Regions from separate parts of the Lysinibacillus sp. FSL K6-0075 genome, predicted to be linked through region 3. Evidence: riboswitches for the same ligand, from Rfam matches in the RefSeq annotation. Region 3 holds a riboswitch; each other region holds the start of a gene.
What was found. A riboswitch is a leader RNA that binds a small molecule or an ion and turns the genes downstream of it on or off. The one in region 3 is predicted to bind cobalamin.
Positions count from the first base shown of each region.

Region 1: linked by a shared signal. The riboswitch ahead of MHB65_RS11495 (ABC transporter substrate-binding protein) and the one ahead of MHB65_RS23040 (hypothetical protein) in region 3 are both predicted to bind cobalamin.
Region 2: linked by a shared signal. The riboswitch ahead of MHB65_RS14805 (energy-coupling factor ABC transporter permease) and the one ahead of MHB65_RS23040 (hypothetical protein) in region 3 are both predicted to bind cobalamin.
Region 4: linked by a shared signal. The riboswitch ahead of MHB65_RS21855 (iron chelate uptake ABC transporter family permease subunit) and the one ahead of MHB65_RS23040 (hypothetical protein) in region 3 are both predicted to bind cobalamin.

Region 1 is NZ_CP151947.1:2,346,352-2,349,911, reverse strand. It holds gene MHB65_RS11505 (S9 family peptidase) at 1-22, opposite strand, end outside; gene MHB65_RS11500 (precorrin-3B methylase) at 94-771, opposite strand; gene MHB65_RS11495 (ABC transporter substrate-binding protein) at 824-1,816, opposite strand; cobalamin riboswitch at 1,983-2,170, opposite strand; gene MHB65_RS11490 (translation factor GTPase family protein) at 2,329-3,560, shown strand, end outside.
Region 2 is NZ_CP151947.1:3,003,935-3,007,494, forward strand. It holds gene cobJ (precorrin-3B C(17)-methyltransferase) at 1-133, opposite strand, end outside; gene MHB65_RS14800 ((2Fe-2S) ferredoxin domain-containing protein) at 138-509, opposite strand; cobalamin riboswitch at 654-836, opposite strand; cobalamin riboswitch at 1,089-1,274, shown strand; gene MHB65_RS14805 (energy-coupling factor ABC transporter permease) at 1,422-2,168, shown strand; gene MHB65_RS14810 (energy-coupling factor ABC transporter substrate-binding protein) at 2,172-2,444, shown strand; gene cbiQ (cobalt ECF transporter T component CbiQ) at 2,450-3,223, shown strand; gene MHB65_RS14820 (ATP-binding cassette domain-containing protein) at 3,220-3,560, shown strand, end outside.
Region 3 is NZ_CP151947.1:4,589,880-4,593,439, forward strand. It holds gene MHB65_RS23035 (cobalamin-binding protein) at 72-1,022, opposite strand; gene MHB65_RS23040 (hypothetical protein) at 1,006-1,563, opposite strand; cobalamin riboswitch at 1,724-1,922, opposite strand; gene MHB65_RS23045 (glutathione peroxidase) at 2,071-2,616, opposite strand; gene MHB65_RS23050 (hypothetical protein) at 2,702-3,256, opposite strand; gene ytvI (sporulation integral membrane protein YtvI) at 3,347-3,560, shown strand, end outside.
Region 4 is NZ_CP151947.1:4,379,081-4,382,640, reverse strand. It holds gene MHB65_RS21865 (YdhK family protein) at 1-342, opposite strand, end outside; gene MHB65_RS21860 (biotin transporter BioY) at 458-1,054, opposite strand; cobalamin riboswitch at 1,209-1,397, shown strand; gene MHB65_RS21855 (iron chelate uptake ABC transporter family permease subunit) at 1,542-2,588, shown strand; gene MHB65_RS21850 (heme ABC transporter ATP-binding protein) at 2,594-3,385, shown strand; gene dapF (diaminopimelate epimerase) at 3,441-3,560, shown strand, end outside.

The sequences.
Region 1 (3,560 bases), 2.2 Mb from region 3:
GAATCCCTTGTTTCGATGTCATGTTCTTGCTCCTTTGTATTGTAATTTTCTGTGCCTTACTACAATACTTCGACACCCTAAGTAATATTCCTGCTATTTAATAGAATTTTTTACTAGTTCCCAATATTCTGCGGACTTGGTTCTGCGATAAAATTTATAAAAGGGTTCATTCGGGCGAGCATGCTCTTTATAAAGGCTTATCATGTGCAATAAAAAATCTTCAATGTGCTCGACACCTACCCTTTTAGCGAATAATGTGCCAGCCTGTGCCTTTGCCCCCATCGGCACAGCACCTAAATAGACATCAAAGCTTTCCTGCTGATACACGAGCCCAATATCATCATAGACTGCATTGTAGCAGGCAGATGCACAGCCATTGATATTGACACGTACTCTTGCAGGTACCTTGATCCCCTCTAAAGCATGATAAAGATGTTCAGTTATCGGAGCAGCCTCCATTTTCTCACCATCACAAAAATCGCAAGCCTTCATGGCAATAATGGAGCCAGAGGACGCAACATAAAGACCCGCTTCCTGTAAGGCTTGCACAGCTTCTGTCGCATCGCTCGTTGGAATGGATACGAGAATACTATAGGAGGCGGAATACTTAATCGCACCCTTTTCGCCAGCAATTTCGGCTATTTTTTGAAATTGCGCTGGCGTATAATGCTTATTGATAATGCCAGGGCTAACTGCTAGACGGGTAAATTCACCCTCACGGTTTAGTGTTTCAAATGTTTGATCTGGTACGTTTTTTTGAAATGCGTTCATTGATATCGCTCCTTATGAAAAAGGAGCTAGCAAAGCGCTAGCTCAAATTGGTTTAAAAGTTTTCAGGATAGAAGCCCTTCGCTAAAATTTCAATGGCCTCTGCCGCACGAACCCCTTCAGATGCTGCTGAAAGTGGCAGGATGACAAAGTGATCATTCTTGACAGCTTCCATCTCCTTTAATGCTGGATCATTTTTTAAGAATTGGATCTTTTGTTCTGCCGTTGTTTCACCATAATCAATCACGACAACAACCTCTGGATTACGATCTACTGCATCTTCCTTCGACACAGTTGTCCAGCCTGATTCCACATCACCAAAGATATTTTGACCACCCGCGATTGTCACCAGCTCATTCATAAAGTTTTGACCAGCTGTAAATACATCCTTTTCACCGCTATCAAACACAAGAACACGTAATTTTTCGCTATCTTTTGGTAATTTAGCTTGTACTGCCTCTACATCTTTTGTCATTTGCTCAATTAAAGCTTCGCCACGATCTTCGATACGGAAAATCTTCGCGATATTGCGAATATCAGTGAAAATATCTTCTAATGTTGGTTTTGTCATGTTAGAAGCCGTATGTAAATACGTATGAATGCCTAATTCTTCAAGCTCCTCTGGTGTGCCAACGCCCTTTTCACCAAAGCCACTTTTCCAGCCTGCATATAAGAAATCCGCCTCGGCATCAATCACTTGCTCCTTCGTTGGGTATTGGTCAGAAAGCACAGGGACTTTATCGTATGCCTCTTGCAGGGGCTCATAGATTTTGTCATCTAAGTAAGCCGTCCCAACCATAGAATCCTCTAAGCCAAGCGCCAGCATAATTTCTGTCACATGCTGATTTAAGCTAATCGCTTTCGTAGGTGCTTCCTTATATGTTTGGCTTGTGTCATTATTTTCAATGGTTACTTCTGTTGCTGCCTCAGATGGCTCAACCTTTTCACCTTGTGCTGCTGATTCAGTTTTGTCCTTTGCATTACAAGCCCCTAAAATAGCGACCAAGGCAATGATCATCATCAGCCATATACTTTTCCATTTCTTCATGTCCTTTTCTCCTTTGTTGTTAAAATATAGAAAGAAATCAGAGACTTCTTTACTACCCATGTGGTTGGAAGGGCATAAAAAAAACCCTCTTGTCGCCAAGAGAGTAGCATAGTGAAATAACGGTATCATCATTACCTTTATCACTATCCCCATCCTCGTGGTTCTTAGTCAAAAAACACATACTGGCAGGTATCCTGGCTTAGGTTCATCATCTATACGCCTTCCCATAGTTTTACTACAGTGGCATGCTGTATAGACTCCCCATTTACAGTTGCGGGACAGCATCGGAATTGCACCGATTTCCCTTTTAAGCAAATGACAAATGCCATTTGCACCAATACGTTCTATTATGGTCAATACTATTGATAGACTAGCGTAGTATGACGCTAATTATGCAATCATCACTATATTAGCACTATTTCGACAAAAATACGAACTATTTTACAAGAATTATATATGCGAGTATTCTGTTACAATGAAAAGATAGCAATCTATAGAAACGAGGATTTCTTATGTACAAAACAATCGGTGTACTGGCGCATGTGGATGCAGGGAAAACGACCTTCTCTGAGCAAGTGCTTTTTCATACAAATAGTATTCAAGCCCGTGGTCGAGTCGATCATCAGGATACCTTTCTTGATAATCATGAGCTAGAGCGCAGGCGTGGGATTACGATCTTTGCCGAGCAAGGTCGCATGAGCATTGGCGATGATACATACACATTGATTGATACACCTGGGCATGTCGATTTCTCCCCTGAGATGGAGCGTGCCATCCGTGTGATGGATTATGCCATTATTATCATTAGCGCAGTCGAAGGGATACAAGGCCATACTGAAACCGTGTGGCAGCTTTTACGTAAATACCATGTCCCAACCTTCTTCTTTATCAATAAAACGGATCGTGAAGGAGCAAATGTAGGAGCTGTCATGAGCCAGCTTCGTAAAGATTGCTCTCAGCATGTGTTGTTCGTCGATGAACCGCTGCGAGCAGATTATGTGTCAAATAGCATCATGGAATGGCTGGCGGAGCGCGACGAAAAATTGCTGGATGCCTTTCTGAATGAGTCATTAGAGCATGAACCATGTCTTGCTCAGCTACAGGCCATGATTAAAAACGAATGTGCTTTCCCTTGCTTTATAGGCTCTGCCTTAAAGGATGAGGGCATTCAGGAATTTCTTGACCAGCTTCCCCTGTTAACGGCTACCCAATTTGAGCAGGATGTCCCGTTTGAAGGAGAGGTTTTTAAAATTCGTCATGATGGGCATCAGCGTTTAACCTTTATGAAGGCTGTCAAGGGCTCCTTACATGTGCGGGATGAATTTTCATTTGGTGAAGTGACGGAAAAAGTGACAGAAATTCGCCTTTATAATGGCAGTCGCTTTGAGACCGTTCAACAGGTTGAAGCAGGAGAGATTTTCGCGGTGAAAGGGCTGAGTCAGGCAAACATTGGAGATCGAATCGGTACAACGACGCTAACACAGCCCTATGAGCTTGTCCCAACGCTACAGGCAAAGGTTCAATATGCGGGCGATCAGCATATCAAGGAAGTGCTACAGATTTTCCGTTTAATTGAAGCCGAAGAGCCTTCTTTACGTGTCGTTTGGCAGGAAAAGTTCCAGGAAATCCATGTCCATATTATGGGTGTCATTCAATTGGAGGTCCTGACAGAGGTATTAATGAGACGTTTTTCATTAGCCGTCTCCTTTGGCGAGCCGCAAATTTTATATATGGAGACCATTGC
Region 2 (3,560 bases), 1.6 Mb from region 3:
GAATCAGCTCTACATAGGTTTTATAGCCTATAATCATATCACTTTGTTGTAAAGCTTCTACTGCACGTGTCGTAATATGCTTAAAATCTCCAGGTCCAAAGCCTACTACGAAAATTTTTCCTTTTTGCGCCATGTTGTTACCCCTCTTTCACCTTTTCGATCCCTTTAATGGCTGTTGTTTGAGCAGTACGCTGTAATGTACCTTCACGAAGTGTAAAGACATGTTCGTTGTATAAGGATTCATGATGTAAATCTTGTACTAGTGTCCTAGCATGCTCTGTTGATGGCACACGATACCAATTCCCTTGAGGGTAGGCGATTACCACACAGGCATCCTTGCATCGTCCATTACAGCGCGTTCTTGTCGTATGTATTTCTTGATCGAGTGCTTGTCGCTGTATTTCATCTCGAATGGCTAAGGTAATTTCCTCACCATCCTTATTCATGCAACTACTGCCATTGCAAATAAAGAGATGTGTTTTCATCCCCTCTAAATTCCATGTTGTCATCTTCTGTCTCCCCTCATTTGCTTTCTGGAAAAGAAAAACCTTTACTCTAAAACGAAGAGTAAAGGTTTTGTAGAAGCCAAATAAAAACGAATAGCATGAAATAAAGGTACTCGCTTCCGCTTCAACTTCTCCCTCCGAAAAGTTTGCATGCACAATCAAATAAGCAGGTTTCCTGACTTAAGCTTCATTTTACAGTCGCACCTTCCCAAGTTTGCACCAGTGGCTTTGCGATTTCATCAGCTATTACAGTAGCGGGGGCTGTATTGGATTTTCACCAATTTCCCTATTATCTCGAGCTATTCGAGCACTTATTGACGTTTTATATGAAATTTTTATTAGTATTTTAAATAGAAAACTGTCTTAATCATATCTTATTATTTTAAAATTTCAATATTTCTTTAAAAATTTATGACAAATTTATCAATTTTGAAGTGAACTGGGGTATAAAATTTATACAATATCCATCATTAGCACAATGAATATTATCAGAATATTCGCCGTTGACCTTTAATTAAAAAAATTTTATAAAAAGGTATAGCATATTTATGGAAAATCATGTTACACTTTGTCGTGAAATCTCACAATTGAATGTTTTTCGGTGTAAAATGCTTGGCATTTTGCTTAAAAGGGAAGCCGGTTTGAGTCCGGCGCGGTCCCGCCACTGTAATAGGGAGCTTTATAGAATATGTCACTGTCCAACGGATGGGAAGACCTATAAAGTATTGAACTAGAGCCAGGAGACCTGCCGAAAAATAGGTGATCGTTTCAGCCTACGAGGATAGGTGTGCGGCTTAGCAGATGAGAATGTTATTTGCTTTTTTAGCTATGCACTTTTCCACCAACGGAGAAGTGCTTTTTTATTTACGCACGCTACATTCTAAAAATCTATTAATTAGTTAGGAGGAAAGCTTTTTGAAATTTTCATGGTGGAAACTTAGTTATTTTTTATTGGCCTTTTTAATTGTGCCAAAACGTGCCTTTGCGATGCATATCATGGAAGGTTTTTTACCAATCGAATGGGCGATTTTTTGGTGGGTTATTTCTATTCCTTTTATCGTTCTAGGATTGCGTTCTATTCGCAAAACAATTGAAGAAAATCCTGAAACAAAGATGCTTTTAGGGCTTTCAGGAGCCTTTGCTTTTGTGCTATCTGCCTTAAAAATCCCTTCTGTTACAGGTAGCTGCTCTCACCCAACTGGTGTTGGACTTGGGACAGTTCTCTTTGGCCCTCTAGCCATGAGTGTAATTGGAACAATCGTTTTATTATTCCAATCTTTATTATTAGCACATGGAGGAATCACGACTTTAGGGGCGAACGCCTTTTCGATGGCTATTGTAGGTCCTTTTATTGCTTACTTTGTCTTTAAAGGAGCACAAAAAGTAGGTTTGTCATTTTCACTAGCCGTATTTTTCGCAGCTATGCTTGGTGATTTAGGTACATATGTTGTGACTTCTGTACAACTAGCACTAGCCTTCCCTTCAGAAGTTGGAGGCTTTATGGCATCCTTTACAAAGTTTGCAGGTATTTTTGCCTTAACTCAAATTCCTTTAGCGGTGAGTGAAGGGATTTTAACGGTCATTGTGATGAATTTCTTGAAAAAATACAATATTAGCGAATTAAAAACTTTACGTGTTTTCTCAACAAAGGAGGCACATTAACAGATGAAAAAAAATTTATTGTTATTAGCAATTGTTGTGTTGTTAGCCATCATTCCATTGTTCATACAAAAAGGTGCTGAATTTGGTGGTGCTGATGGAGAGGCAGAAGCAGCCATTGGTGAAATCAATGCGGAATATGAACCATGGTTCGAAAGCCTATGGGAGCCACCAAGCGGTGAAATCGAAAGCTTATTATTCGTGCTACAGGCAGCTATTGGAGCTGGCTTTATTGGCTACTTCATCGGCTATATGCGTGGCAAACATAAAGAAGGTTAACCATTATGTTACTCATTGATAAGTATGCCTATCTTAATAAGCTAGCGTCTGTTCATCCGCTAGAAAAAATGATATTTTCACTTGGACTACTTCTCATAACGCTCATCTTGAGAGATGAACGACTTTCACTCATTACATTTTTTGTAATGAGTGCTTTTATCATTTTAGGTGCAAAAATTCCGCTTACATACTATGCCAAGTTATTATTGCTACCTAGTTTTTTCTTATTCACAAGTCTCGTATCTATTTTACTTTCCATTACACCGTCAACCAATGCACTACCTGCCCATATTTGGTCTTATACATGGACGAATTGGACTGTTTTCATTGGGAACGCAAGTGTGCTATTAGCGCAGCAGCTGTTCTTTGTCGTTCTGGGCAGTATTAGTTGTTTATACTTTTTAATTCTAACCACTTCTGTACAAGGAATATGTTATGTGCTACGACAATGGCGACTCCCCTCTTTATTGGTTGAGCTCGTCGAACTAACCTATCGTTTTATTTTTATGTTTTTAGAAAGTATGCAAAATATTCATCTAGCCCAGCAAGCACGTCTCGGCTACCATTCACCGATGCAATGGCTACGCTCTGTCTCCATGCTCATTGTGGCATTATTTGTGGAAATGTTTCAACGTAGTCGGGAACTAAACAATGCCATGCAATCACGTGGTGGCGAGGCCGTCTACTGGCAAGAGATGGGCTCCTATAGCAAGAAAAATTGGCTAGGTATGGCAGCAATATTACTAGTCCTCATCGTATATGGAGGGTATTTCACATGACAGCATTTTATTTTGAACTCAACCAATTATCATATGCCTATGCAGATGGTACGAAAGCGTTGTCAGATATTACATTAGACATTCCAAAAGGGAAAAAAATCGCCATACTCGGGCATAATGGCGCAGGAAAATCGACTTTGTTTCAGCATCTTAATGGTATTTTGAAACCTACAGCTGGGACGATTTTATTCGAAGGCAACGGACTAGAATATAGTCGAAAAGCTTTAAAAGTTCTACGTCAGCAGGTAGGCATTGTCTTTCAGAATGCAGATCATCAGCTTTTTTCAGGGACCGTCAAGCAAGATATAGCATTTGGACCATTGAACCTCGGCTGGTC
Region 3 (3,560 bases):
ACGCTAGGTAATAATTAAAACCACATCAAAAATGCTAGCTGAAAGGCTTACAGCTAGCATGGAAACATTTCTTATTTAAATAACTCTGGATATACAGCCTTCGCTACTAATTCTACAGCTTCACCGATACGTGGACCAGGTCGATTCGAGATATCTGTATCAAGAGATAATACCGCTTTGTTTTGAATAGCTGTCACAGTATTCCAACCATCACGCGCAAGAATTTCTCCTATTGGATCTTCTGTATAGTTTACTGTCGTTAAAATAACGTCTGGGTTTTTCGCAATCACATCTTCCTCAGAAACTTGCGCCCAACTATTCAATTCAGAAAAAACATTATTAACATTAGCTGCATCTAGTATTTCTTGTTGGAAAGTGCTAGAGCCCGCTGTATAAATGTCTGGCTTAGGGCTAACCTCTAAATAAACATTTTTCGGCGTCTTTACGTCTTTCACCTTCGTTTGTACTTCAGCAATTTTCGCTTTAATCTCTTCGTTTAATTTACTTCCTTGATCAGCAACATCCATCACAGCAGCAATTTGTTCGATATCTCCATAAACATCATCGAAAGTAGTCGCAGATTGAATAACAAACACTTTAATTCCTGCATCTTCAAGCGGCTTTAGTGCATCCTTATCACCGATTGTATAAGCAATGACAACATCTGGCTTTAACGCTAAAATTCGTTCACTGTTAAAATTCGTAGTATCAGAGACACGTTCAATTTTTTGTGCTTCCTCTGGGTAAGTATCGTACTCAGTTGCCCCTACAATTTTATCGCCAACACCTAGAGCAAACAAGATTTCAGTATTACTTGGTTGTAATGATACAACTGTTTTTGGAACTTCATTAAATTCTATTTCAACACCACGGTCATCTGTCACTTTATAGCTTGTTTTCTCTGTGTGTTGTGTATCCTGTGAAGCATCTTTGTTTTTTGTATCTTCAGCAGTGCCACAGCCTGCTAACATCAGTGCAAGTAAGAGCACTGATAGCCATTGGAATTTAAATACTTTCTTCATTATTATTCTCCTTTTTCTTTTTCATTGGGTATGATTTACTAATAAATGGTATTTCAGCTATTCCTGTTTGCTGATTCATAAAAACAGCCATGACAAAACATACATTAGCTAATAAGCCAAGGTAATCGAAAAGAATAGCAGGAACCGCTCGTTCTTCTGATACTTTGTGTAAGGTACGATATGATTTTTTTGCTTCACTGCGGCAAAGATGTAAAGCAGCAGCGGCCTCAGTTCCTTGAGGTAAAACAAAACTTTGAATCTCTTCCTTCACATGACCAACGTAAAAGTCATAACGCTCACTTAACCAAGATAAATCCTCTTCAGTTACTGCTAGTTTTCCACGAACTGAGCCATTGACATGATAAGCCATAGGTAAAATAAGCATTAAATCCTCTTCAACAACTTGAATATCCTCTTTTTTTACTGCAGCTAATGCAACTCCTAGATGTGTTGTGAGGCTATCCGTTCGAATTTCAAAATCGACCGTTGAAGCTTTCTCACGCATAAATGGATAACAAGAATAACGTGCATCTTTTTTCACTTGCTGTCCCCCCTACTTTCTATAATGAAAAATTCTTACATGAAAGGCATAAAAAAAGCCGCTCCTTTTGCAAAGGAACGACAAAAATAACATAATGATCGCCATCAAGCTCGACTTAGCCTATGTTTTTGCCGTATATCCTCCTAGCTTCCGAGAAGTTTTTATACGTTCAAATAAAGGTCGGTCTCCTGGCTTGTACAGTTCATTACATGAAACGAATGAGTTATAAAGAACCTTCCCATCTTCTTTGAGACAGTGGTAAATCTTTATAATGGCTGTACTTACAGTTGCGGAAACAGCTCCGGTTTTTCACCGGATTCCCGATTATGCTAACTAGCACCTTTATTCTGCAAGAATAATTCATTTGTAAAGCAGTTTATCATATATGATTCAGAAAAAATAGTTGTGCTGCGCATGGATAACTTTAAACATCCAGCAATATTTCTACTTTAAGAGAAAATTTAAAACCATTTTATAAGTTTTTACATTATTAAAAAAATTTATAGACTATAATAGTGTTTCAATTGCCTGTTCGATATCGAGCTGAGAATCTGTTGGCTCAAAGCGTGCGACAGTCTTACCACCAGCATCTACTAGAAACTTTGTAAAGTTCCAGCGAATATTACGACCATCTAAAAAGCTTGGGGCAAGTTGAACAATTGCTTCAGCAAGCATTTTCTCTTGCATACTTGCCTTACCAAATTCTCGAAAATTCGCTTCATGCTTTAAATAATTAAAGAGTGGATGTGTAGCCTCACCATTCACCTGTACAAGCTCAAAAATCGGGAATGTGACTCCATAGTTCACCTTGCAAAGATGCTTAGTTTCCTCCCCATCTTCAGGATTTTGATGACCAAATTGATCACAGGGGAAGCCAAGGACTACAAAATTTTCTTTCCCATATTTATCATACATTTTTTGTAAATCTTCAAATTGATATGTAAATCGGCATTGATTTGCCGTGTTAACAATTAACATTGTTTTTCCACGATATGTTTCCATCGATAAAATTTCACCATTAGGCTTCCGTACTAGATAATTATAAATGCTCATGCCATAACCCCTTATAGTTTTTCGTTTATTATAGTTGACTAGTCAACAGATCATCAAAGAATTTGCCCAAAAAAACACCATCTCGCTACTTTGAACGGATGGCTGACTTATACTTCTTTTTATATTTAGCATCTTGCTCTTCATTAATTAAACGATGGGCAATGTCTAATAATTTCGAGTCATTTGTTTGATCATATAGCTTTTTAAATGACATAATAATATCCTGTCGAATGAGAGATGGCTGCTTTTCATCTATACATGTTTGAAATCTTTTAGCTAGATATGACACAACCAGATCTCTTTGTACCTGTCCTGCTTGCCCAATTTTCCAAATTGCTTGTAATGCATGCCTTGCTGTGACGGATTGTTCGTCATAAGTCACAGCCCAAATCTTTAAGAAATCCTCCAATACCCTTTCTTCTGGATCACTTTTTGCAGCTAAAGCGCATAAAATTTGTGCAGCACGTGCACGAGAATATCCATTTTTGTATGTAAGTGCTTTTATTAGCTGTTCCCAAACTGCATATGTCCAATCTACGGGTTCCTGCATAATCTTCAATAATTCCTCGTAAGATTCATATTGAATATCGCGATCATGCTCTGTTAGATTATTAAAAAGTTGCAGAATCTCTTTTTCCATAATTTATCCCTACCTTTATTGTTTCAGAACGTAATAAAATTTGATTTATGGTACACTTAACTTAATTTTTTTCGCAAAGAAGGTGAGTTTATGAATAAATTTAATGCTAGGAAATTGATTTTTCGGTTGATTGTGATTTTATCCCTACTTATAGCTGCCTATTTTGTTATCCCTGTGTCCATGCCTTTAATATTCGCTGGGATTAGTGCATTTTTCTTAGAACCAATTGTCATGTTCTTTAAGCGGAAATGGAAAATGTCACGGAAAATAGCAGTTGCTTTTATTTACATAGTGAGTGTTATTG
Region 4 (3,560 bases), 210 kb from region 3:
ATGCTTTTCTATACGCTTTCCACCAGATGTGGGCTCATAGGAAATAACATAGGCAGTCGTATTATAGGCACCTACTATTGTTGCTTCGGCTCCTTTCATACCGTCCATATGTCCATCTGTAATAATGGCTGTACTCCCCACAGGAAATTTCGGGTTTTCAGCTTTTTTTAAGGTTGCCGGTATTTCGCCAGAACTTGAATGGTTCATCGCAGAATGATCGATTTCTTCAGAAGTATCCACAGAAGTGGATGCAGGCTTTGTTTGATCCTCTGTACAAGCCGATAAACTAATTAGAGCGACTACTGATAATAGTCCGATTGACCATCTTCTATTGAATGTCATGTGATATCCTCCTCACTATTTGCCCTTACTGTAGCAAATAAATGTGCAGAAATGATGGACATGACCTATGAATAAATTTTCCTCTAGTCTGACACGAAAGAAGTGAAGAGATATGTTATTGAATGGGCATGATTTTCAATGTTTTTTGTAATCTATACGCGAAGATACCAGCAAAAATGGCTAAAATAATATCTTTTGGTAGTGGAGGCATCATCCAAAGCCAAGCTAGCTTATAAGAAAAATTCTCTGGCGCACTCGCCCAAAGCTTGTATGCAAAAAACATCCAATTTGTTCCTATCAAATAATTTATAGCCGTTGCTACTAAAGCAGCTACGATAAAGCTTTTCTTTGTCCCGCTTCGTTCCACGATCCACCCTGCAACAAATGCCGCTAAAATAAATGTAATAATAAACCCAAAGGTAGGACTTAAAATTTGACCAATTCCACCACCAAAGCGAGCAAAGACAGGTGCTCCTGCCAAACCCACACACATATAAATTGTACAGGCGAGCGCACCTTTTCTACTACCAAGAATAAGCCCTGCTAAAATCGCAAAAAAGGTTTGAAGCGTAATGGGTACACCACCAACTACCATAAAGGGTGCAAAGGAAGTGATATTAGCACCCACCATCATTAGCGTTGAAAATAATCCAATATAGGTAATGTCGACAGTTCTTAATTTATGATGACTATGTTGTGTAACAGTTGCCATGATTTCACCTCGTTTTAAAAGTTATTACAGCTAGTGTAAAAAACGAAAGTATCTGTGTCAACCTTATTATTAAAATTAGTTAACTCAAATGCTAGATGCATTTCTATGTAGACTAACTATCTATAAAAATGTATGATAGAATCGTCACAATTTTATAACTTCAAATACTATTGGTGTGATATTTTTGAATGTCACTTAAAAGGGAAGTCGGTGGAAGTCCGATGCTGTCCCGCAACTGTAACGAGGAATCCTATAATATTATTTGCCACTGTGTAAGAATGGGAAGGCAATTATAGGATGTTGAATCGAAGCCAGGAGACCTGCCAGTTAGTAATACCTGTAATGCCCACGAGGATGCAAGCAATTACGGACAATAGCTGGATATTTTCTGACTTTGTTTAATCTAGGGTATTTCTATGTGTATTTTCGCATGGAATACCTTTTTTTATTGCTTCATTCATCAATATTCAGTAGGAGTTTAAAACAGATGAATAAAAAATTTATGTTATTTTCCTTTGTACTTTTCATGGTATTAATTGTTTCAATGACATTTGCTGTAATGGTTGGCTCTGTTTCAGTTACACCATTATATGTATGGAAAGTTATTCTTTCTAAAATTCCTTTTATACAAAATGCTATCGAACAAGATTGGAGTCGCTCACAGGAAATCATCATTTGGCAAATAAGAGCACCTCGTGTTTTGCTAGCTGCTATTGTTGGAGCGGGGTTAGCCATTGCGGGGGCAGCGATTCAGGCGCTTGTACGAAATTCCATTGCTGACCCGTATATTCTAGGAATTTCTTCAGGGGCAGCTGTCGGAGCTACTTCTGTAATTATTTTAGGGGCCTTTTCATTTTTAGGGATTTACGCTCTGTCAGTATCCGCATTTCTTGGGTCATTACTTGCCATTGCACTTGTTTTTTTCTTATCACGTGTTGGTGGACGTGTCTCTATTTTCCGCTTGCTATTGGCAGGTATGGCTGTGTCCTTTATCTTAACGGCTATCTCTAACTTTATTTTAATGATGTCAAAGCAAGAAGGGGCTTTAAAGGCTGTTATGTTTTGGATGCTAGGTAGTTTAGCTGGAGCTAAATGGAATAATATTGTGATTCCAGCTTTCGTATTCTTCGTTGTATTTGGGCTACTGTGGCTACACTATCGCAATTTAAATTTATTATTACTGGGGGAAGAGGCGGCAGTGACATTAGGCGTGAATCTTCAGCAATTTCGTATCCAGCTAATATTACTCGTTTCTCTGTTAACAGGTGTGCTTGTCGCAGTTAGTGGTTCTATTGGATTTGTGGGATTAATTATTCCCCATATTGTGCGATTAATTGTGGGCTCAAACTATAAATATGTAATACCTATTAGTGCTTTAATAGGTGGAATATTCTTAGTGTGGGCAGATGCCTTTGCTCGAATCATCATCGCTCCTCAGGAAATGCCAATTGGTATTATTACAGCTTTTTGTGGAGGACCATTTTTCATTTGGCTACTCCGTCGTAACAACTATTCTTTCGGTGAAGGAGATTAATTTCCATGACATTAGAAGCGAAACAAGTATCATTCTCCATTTACGATCAGCGTATACTACATGATGTAAGTATTCAAATAAAAGAAAAGCAATTTGTTGGATTAATTGGCCCTAATGGAAGCGGAAAATCAACATTGTTAAAAAATATGTATCGTCTCCTAAAACCCGAAAGCGGTACGGTATTATTAAATGAGCAGGATATTTTAAAGCAAACAAGTAAAGCAATTGCAAAAAATTTGGCCGTTGTTAGCCAAGAAACACCCGTTTTATTTGATTTCACTGTGCATGATTTAGTCAGTATGGGGAGAACGCCACATAAAAAGCTATTAGAGCTTGATCAAGAGCAAGATTTCCAAATTGTTAAAGATGCTCTTAGACAAACGGGTATATCTCATTTAGAGAAACGAAGCTTTAGCTCTCTTTCAGGAGGCGAGAAAAAGCGCGTAATGGTTGCACGAGCACTCGCTCAACAAGCACAGGTACTAATATTAGATGAGCCGACGAATCATTTAGATATTCAACATCAACTTCAACTCATGGATTTAATTCAGACCTTACATTTAACCGTAGTGGCAGCTTTGCATGACTTGAATATCGCTGCTATGTACTGCGATCAAATTTACGTTTTACAGCAAGGGCGGATCGTTTGTCATGGTACACCAGAGGAAGTGCTGACGCCAGCATTGTTGCAAGATGTATTTGGTGTCTTTGCCGATATTCAAACACACTCACTGACAGGTAAGCCTTATCTCACATATGTCCCTGACCAATTTGCGAAGAAGGTCAGCCAAGTTTAGGAAAGCAAGATCTTCTATTTAAATACATATAACATCCTTTATAGGGAGTGACTGTATGCAAATAGCCTTTACGAAAATGCATGGTATTGGCAACAGCTATATCTATCTTGATCTTTTTCAATATGATTACAAGGAAGATATCTTTTTTGAATTGGCTCAGAAAATGGCCAATGTT